3 regions of the Ferrimonas pelagia genome follow, and region 3 is predicted to be linked to each of the others. Evidence: predicted binding sites of a transcription regulator. Region 3 holds the regulator's gene; each other region holds the start of a gene.
What was found. The regulator MetJ, encoded in region 3, represses methionine synthesis genes. The targets are predictions, from matches to a motif close to TAGACGTCTAGACGTCTA.
Positions count from the first base shown of each region.

Region 1 (2,203 bases), on a different contig from region 3:
TACCGACAAGGCCAGTCACACCCATAAGATCACCGAGTTGTGTCATAAGTTAGTGCCGCATAAGGTGGGTCAGGACAAGCAGATCAAGGCGATGATCATGGGGATCCCGAACGTTGGCAAATCCACTTTGATCAACACCCTGGCAAAGCGGATCGTGGCGAAGACCGGGAATGAGCCGGCGGTTACCAAGGCGCAGCAGCGGATCAAGCTGGAGCAGGGGATCATGCTATATGACACCCCGGGCATGTTGTGGCCAAAACTAGAAAATGAGCACTTTGGTTACCGCTTAGCGGCGATCGCGGCCGTTCGGGATACGGTTGTGGACTATGAGGATCTGGGCAGTTACGTCTCGGAATATCTGATGGGTGCGTACCCTGAGCGCTTGATGGAGCGCTACAAGCTGGATGAGTTGCCGGCAGAAGACTGGCAGTTTATGGAAGCGGCCGGGCGTAAGCGCGGCTGTATGCGCTCCGGCAATCAAGTGGACTACGCCAAGTTCGGCACCATCTTGGTCAATGAGTTGCGTAACGGCACCTTGGGGGGGATCACCCTAGAGACGCCCGCGATGGCGGAGATCGAAAAGGCGGAGTTGGAAGAGGCACGTCGCAAAGCGGAAGCCCTGAAACTGGCCCAGGAAGAGCAAAAGAATCGCCGCAAGCGCGATCGATAATGCGTCAGTTCGTTATTGACGATCAGGCCGGGCATTGCCCGGCTTTTTTCTGCCTGGGTGTTTAATAAAAAGGGAGGTGACAGCTGGGCAGTTCGTTCTTGGCCAAGTAGTCCTGATGGTACTCCTCTGCCGGCCAGAAGATCTGCGCGGGTACGATCTCGGTCACGATGGTTTTGCCTTGCCAGTAGCCTTCCTCTTGCTGACGAGCCTTAGAGGCCAGGGCTTGTTGCTGCTGGCTTTCGTCGTGGTAAAACACCACGCTGCGGTATTGGCTGCCGAGATCGTCGCCTTGTTGATCACGCGTGGTGGGATTATGGTGCTGCCAAAACAGATCTAAGATGGCGTCGAAACTGACGTAGGCCTCGTCGTATTCCACTTGCACCACTTCGGCATGCCCGGTATCACCTTGTTTGACTTGGGGGTAGCTGGGATTGTCTAACGTGCCGCCCATATAACCGCAGCGCACCGTGGTGATCCCCGGGATCTGGCGTAGAAAGTATTCAACCCCCCAGAAGCAGCCTGCGCCTAATGTTGCTATTGCCATGAATTACCCCTCTGCCTTCTATGGACGTTTGGATGGCTAAACGTCCGTTGACAATAAGCGAGATCCCCATCGATGGCAAGCGGTTTCCTGTGACAGCTTTGCTATCGCCTGGTTACAATGTTCGGCATGTCGATGAAGTAATGGAGATACGGGTGTTTGACACGGACATGTTGCAACATACTTTGAGTCAGGGTGAGCGGATGGCAGCACCACTGCCACAGCGGTTGAGCCATACTCTGGCGGATGGGACGCATGTCAGCATGCAATGGCCGGGGATCTTGTGGGTCGAGCCGGCGTCGCCGGCGGAGCACGATGTGGTGCTCTCAGCCGGCGTCCATGGCAATGAAACAGCGCCCATAGAGCTGCTTAATGAGTTGGTTACAGCTTTGCTTGAAGGGCAGTTCTCCTGCCGGCAGCGGTTGCTGGTTCTGTTTGGCAATCCCGCGGCCATGTGTCAGGGCCAGCGCGAGCTGAAGCTCAATATGAATCGCTTATTTTGTGGTGCGCATCGCCGCTATGAGGGCGAGGAAGCGATGCGGGCGGCTTTGTTGGAGCAGACGGTCGAGGCATTCTTCGCTCAGCCCGATCGCCGTCGTTGCCATTATGATCTGCATACCGCGATCCGCGATTCTCGCCGAGAGAAATTTGCGGTCTACCCCTTCCGGCATGGCCGCCCTTGGAAGCGCAGCCAATTGGCGTTCTTGGCCCGATGCGGGGTGGATACTGCGCTGTTGTCCCATGCCCCCACCACCACGTTCAGTTATTTCAGTTCAGATCGCTTCGATGCCGATGCCTTTACTGTGGAGTTGGGCAAGGTTCGGCCCTTTGGTCAGAATGACTTAAGTCGATTGGCAGCGTTGCGGCAAGAGTTGGTGGCCTTGCTGTCTCATCGGCAAAGTGAGTCGTCGCCACCGGCGCCGATCACGGTGTTTGATGTCGCTCAGACCATCATCAAGCGCAGCGAGGCCTTTCGGCTCAATTTTGCCGAT
Region 1 covers NZ_BAABJZ010000016.1:21,684-23,886, reverse strand. Annotated here, with positions in the region: gene ylqF (ribosome biogenesis GTPase YlqF) at 1-670, shown strand, start outside; gene msrA (peptide-methionine (S)-S-oxide reductase MsrA) at 732-1,214, opposite strand; gene astE (succinylglutamate desuccinylase) at 1,367-2,203, shown strand, end outside.
Region 1: a site for MetJ is predicted at 1,236-1,253, ahead of msrA (peptide-methionine (S)-S-oxide reductase MsrA). Genes of this name have one in related genera too.

Region 2 (2,203 bases), on a different contig from region 3:
TATTTTCCAAGCGATCGACCAATCGCGAAAGTGTGTCATGCTCATATCCTTATAGAGGGCCTGCCGCCATCTTAAGATCTATTCACCTTCGCACCTTGACTTGAATCATCTTCCTTATGGACACAGGAAAAACTAAAAAAAACAACATCTTTTCAGCTCACTCCCAAGGAGTCATGGCGTCCATATCGTTCAGATCGAACGGCGTCTGCTGGTAGACGTAGTAGTTGAGCCAATTGGACACCAGCAGGGCACCATGGGCATGCCAACGGGCGTGCGGCGTTTGGGTCGGATCGTCGTTGGGAAAGTAATTGTGCGGGATCTGCGGTGCCAGCCCAGCGGCGAGATCGCGCCGATACTCGGTCTGCAAGGTGGTGCGGGTGTATTCGGGGTGGCCGGTGACAAACAAATTGCGGTTATTGCTGTCGACCACCAAATACGCACCGGCTTGATCGGATTCGGCCAGCACGGTGAGTTCATCGTGCGCCTTGAGCTGATCAAGCGAGATCTGCGCCAATCGAGAGTGAGGCACCCAGAATTCATCGTCAAAGCCCCGCAGCAGCGGCACATGCTGATGAACCCGCTGATGGCGAAACACGCCGGAGATCTTCTCCTCACGCAGATAGCGCTTGAGGCCATACAGGTGATAGAACGCCGCGTGCGCCGCCCAGCACAGAAACAGCACCGAGGTGGCGTGCTGCTGTGACCAGTCGATGATCCCACGGATCTCATCCCAGTATTGCACCTGCTCAAACTCGAGATCCCCCAGCGGCGCACCCGTGATGATCAACCCATCGAAGTTGGTGTGCTTAACCTGCTCAAAATCGCGATAGAAGGCGTTCATATGATCGCAGGGCGTGTGCCGGGAGGGGCGGCTGTGGATCCGCAACAACTCGACGTCCACCTGCAGCGGGGTGTTACCCAGCAGACGCAACAACTGAGTTTCGGTCTCGATCTTGTTCGGCATAAGATTCAAGATCAACACCTTAAGCGGCCGGATATGCTGTGATTCGGCCCGCTCCTCGGACATCACGAAAATGTTCTCGCCCCGCAAGATCGCGGAAGCGGGCAAACTGTCGGGCACCTTAACCGGCATACGACTCCCTCCTTTAGACTGAAGCTCCTGTTATAACAGGACATCTGGACGTCCACAAGCCCAGATGGCTTTCTTCAGTGCTTGTCGGCGTCGATTACGATCACTATGATCAGGGCTCCTTCCGCTGCTAACCCAAGATACGCCCCTATGGATCAACTCAGTGCCATTATTATTGGCGCCAACTCCGCCCTGTCGCAGGCATTAGCGCTGCAACTGATCAATGATAACGTCCGTCTGGGTCTGATGGCCGCAGACACCGACGCGCTGGCCCCTTTGATGGACAAACTGCCTGACAACGCCGAGCTGGTGGCGATCGATATCTTCGATCCTGAAGCCTGTCGCAGTGCCTTCAGCCAGTTGTGGGATACGCTGGATGGCGCCGCGCTGGTGGTGATCAACACCGCGGCCTCGGGGCTGGATCTGTCCCTGCCCTACGCGCTGGATAAGCAGATCAACGCCGTCAATGTTGAGGGCTTTACCGCCCTGGCCAACGCCGCCTTCACGCAGATGGTCGAGCAAAAGTATGGCCAACTGGCGGCGTTTACCTCCATCGCCGGTGAACGCGGTGGCCCGCAGATCGCCTTTCACGCCTCCAAAGCCTACCAACAGAACTATCTACAGGGGCTGCGTCTGCATGCGCAACGACTGAAGTTGCCGATCACCATCAGTGACATACGCTTAGGGTACATCGACAAGATGCAAGGTCGTGGCAGCAAAACTTGGGGCGGCTCACTGGATAAGATCTCCAGCCAGATCATCCGCGCCCTGCGCAAGGCCAAGCCTCAGGTGTACGTCACCCGCCGCTGGCGTTTTATCAGCTGGCTCACCCGGGCGCTGCCGGAGTTCATCTACAACAAACGCAAATACAAATAACGGGACAACAGCATGCCAAGGGACGCGTTAATCACTCAACTGTCCGAACATCTCAGTCAGCAACTGGGCCACACGGTGGACGATCCCACCCTGCCGGCGCAGTTGGCCGAGCTGTTCTACGACGCCATGCTGGACTGGCAGGCGCCGGAGCTGACTCAGGGGAAGGTCGGGGCCATTATCGCCTGCTCCTTTGGCTACGCGCGCCAGGAGAACGGCAACATCATCGCGGGCCCGATG
Region 2 covers NZ_BAABJZ010000009.1:81,212-83,414, forward strand. Annotated here, with positions in the region: gene ABEA08_RS04525 (methyl-accepting chemotaxis protein) at 1-39, opposite strand, end outside; gene metA (homoserine O-acetyltransferase MetA) at 158-1,093, opposite strand; gene ABEA08_RS04535 (SDR family NAD(P)-dependent oxidoreductase) at 1,241-1,966, shown strand; gene ABEA08_RS04540 (hypothetical protein) at 1,979-2,203, shown strand, end outside.
Region 2: a site for MetJ is predicted at 1,131-1,148, ahead of metA (homoserine O-acetyltransferase MetA). Genes of this name have one in related genera too.

Region 3 (2,203 bases):
GGCGCCAAACCCAGCCTGCTGGCGTCGAGCCAGCGCATGCTGTGGGTGATCGGCCAGCCCGGGGTAATGCACCGCCTTCACACTCGGGTGCTCAACCAACAACTCAACCACCGCCTTAGCATTGCGTTCATGTTGCTGCATCCGCAACGGCAAGGTGCGTAGGCCACGCAGGGTCAAATAGCTGTCGAGCGCGCCGCCGGTAAGGCCGAGGCAATTGGCCCACCAGTCCAGTTGCTCCACCAATTCGGCGGTGTTGGCCACCACCGCGCCGCCCACCACATCTGAGTGGCCGTTGATGTACTTGGTGGTGGAGTGGATAACAATGTCTGCACCCAAGGCCAGTGGCTGCTGCAGTACGGGAGATAAGAAGGTGTTGTCGACCACCACCAAGGCTTGTTTGGCTTTCGCCTTGGTCGCGATGGCCGCGATATCCACCAGACGCAACAGAGGATTGGACGGGGTTTCCAGCCACACCATCTTCGGGTTTTGTGCCAGCGCCGTATCCAGCGCGGCCTCATCGGTTTGATCCACCACCAGCAGTTCAAACTGACCCTTGGCCGCCAGCGACGTGAATAAGCGGTAGCTGCCGCCATAACAGTCATGGGGCACCAGGATCAGATCCCCCGCCTGCAACAAGGCCACCGCGGTGCTGATCGCCGCCATGCCGGTCGCCGTCACCACCGCGCCAGCTCCCCCCTCCAACTGAGCCAGCGCGTTCGCCAGCGTGCCGCGAGTCGGGTTGCCACTGCGGGCATAGTCGTACTGCCGGGGTTGGCCGAAGGCCTCAAAGGTATAACTGGTCGACAGGTAGATCGGGGGCACAACCGCACCATGCTGGGTGTCACTTTCTATCCCTTCACGGGCGGCGATGGTAGCGAACTGGCGCTGAGTCATCGAATGCATCCTCCAGACTGACGCAACAAAACGATTTTGTGATGGTTCATTAACTTAAACCGCCACAGTTCGGGCGTCAAGACGTTTAGCCGTCTAAACGTTTACAGGTTAAGACGGCAATCATTGACTCTCTCGGGCATGGGTTTAAAATTGGCCCCGTTATCAAGACTTATAGGTGCATCGATGAGTATCGAGTGGAACGGCGAATACATCAGCCCGTACGCAGAACACGGCAAGAAGAACGAACAGGTCAAGAAGATCACAGTGTCCATTCCGCTCAAGGTTCTGAAGATCCTCACCGACGAACGCACCCGTCGTCAGGTCAACAACCTGCGTCATGCCACCAACAGTGAGCTGCTGTGTGAGGCCTTCCTGCACGCGTATACCGGCCAGCCGCTGCCCGGCGATGATGATCTGCGCAAGGATCGCCCGGACAACGTCCCCGCCGCCGCGCGCGAAATGATGTTGGCGCTGGGGATCGACCCGGACCAGTTAGACGACTGAATGTCGTCACCAGGACAAAAAGCCTGCAGTCCGCAGGCTTTTTAGCGTAAAAAAGGCCCTCTCCATGAACCCAGTTCCAGGCATCGAGCTCCTTTTGGTCTGGCTGATCGTCTTCGCCGGTGCCATCGTACAGAGCGCGGTGGGGTTTGGCTTGGCCGTGGTGGTGGCGCCGCTGCTGTATCTGATCGATCCAGCTTGGGTACCGGGCCCCATCATCATGATGGGGTTGCTGATCTCGCTGTTTACCCTGCGTCGTATAGGGATCCGCCTAGAGATGGGCATATTGACACCCGCCCTGATCGGACGCATTCCCGGCGGTATTCTGGGCACCTGGTTGCTGGTTGTCGCGTCGACCCAGTGGCTCGGACTGGGGATCGGCATCATTGTACTCAGCGCCGTCTTTCTCACCCTCGCCAAGTGGCGCGTGCCGTTGACCAACGCCAACCTGTTTGGCGCCGGCTTTGTTTCCGGGATCTTTGCCGCCATCGCCGCCATCGGTGGGCCCCCGCTGGCGCTGCTGCTCAACAACAATCAATCCGCTGCCCAGATGCGCCACACCCTATCCGGCTTCTTCGTCTTCAGTGCCGCTCTATCTCTAGTGCTGCTGGCCATCGCCGGTAAGTTTGGCACCTCTGAGTTAGTACGCGGCGGGCTGTTGATCCCCCCTGCCTTGCTGGGCTTCTGGTTGGGCGACAAGATCGTCCAGCGGGTCGAGCCGGAGCAACTCAAGCACGCCACCCTGCTGCTTTGTGGTTTGGCCGGCAGCTTGCTCATGCTGCAATCCTCTCATCAACTCGTTACTTTC
Region 3 covers NZ_BAABJZ010000105.1:101,233-103,435, forward strand. Annotated here, with positions in the region: gene metB (cystathionine gamma-synthase) at 1-894, opposite strand, end outside; gene metJ (met regulon transcriptional regulator MetJ) at 1,078-1,398, shown strand; gene ABEA08_RS20610 (sulfite exporter TauE/SafE family protein) at 1,463-2,203, shown strand, end outside.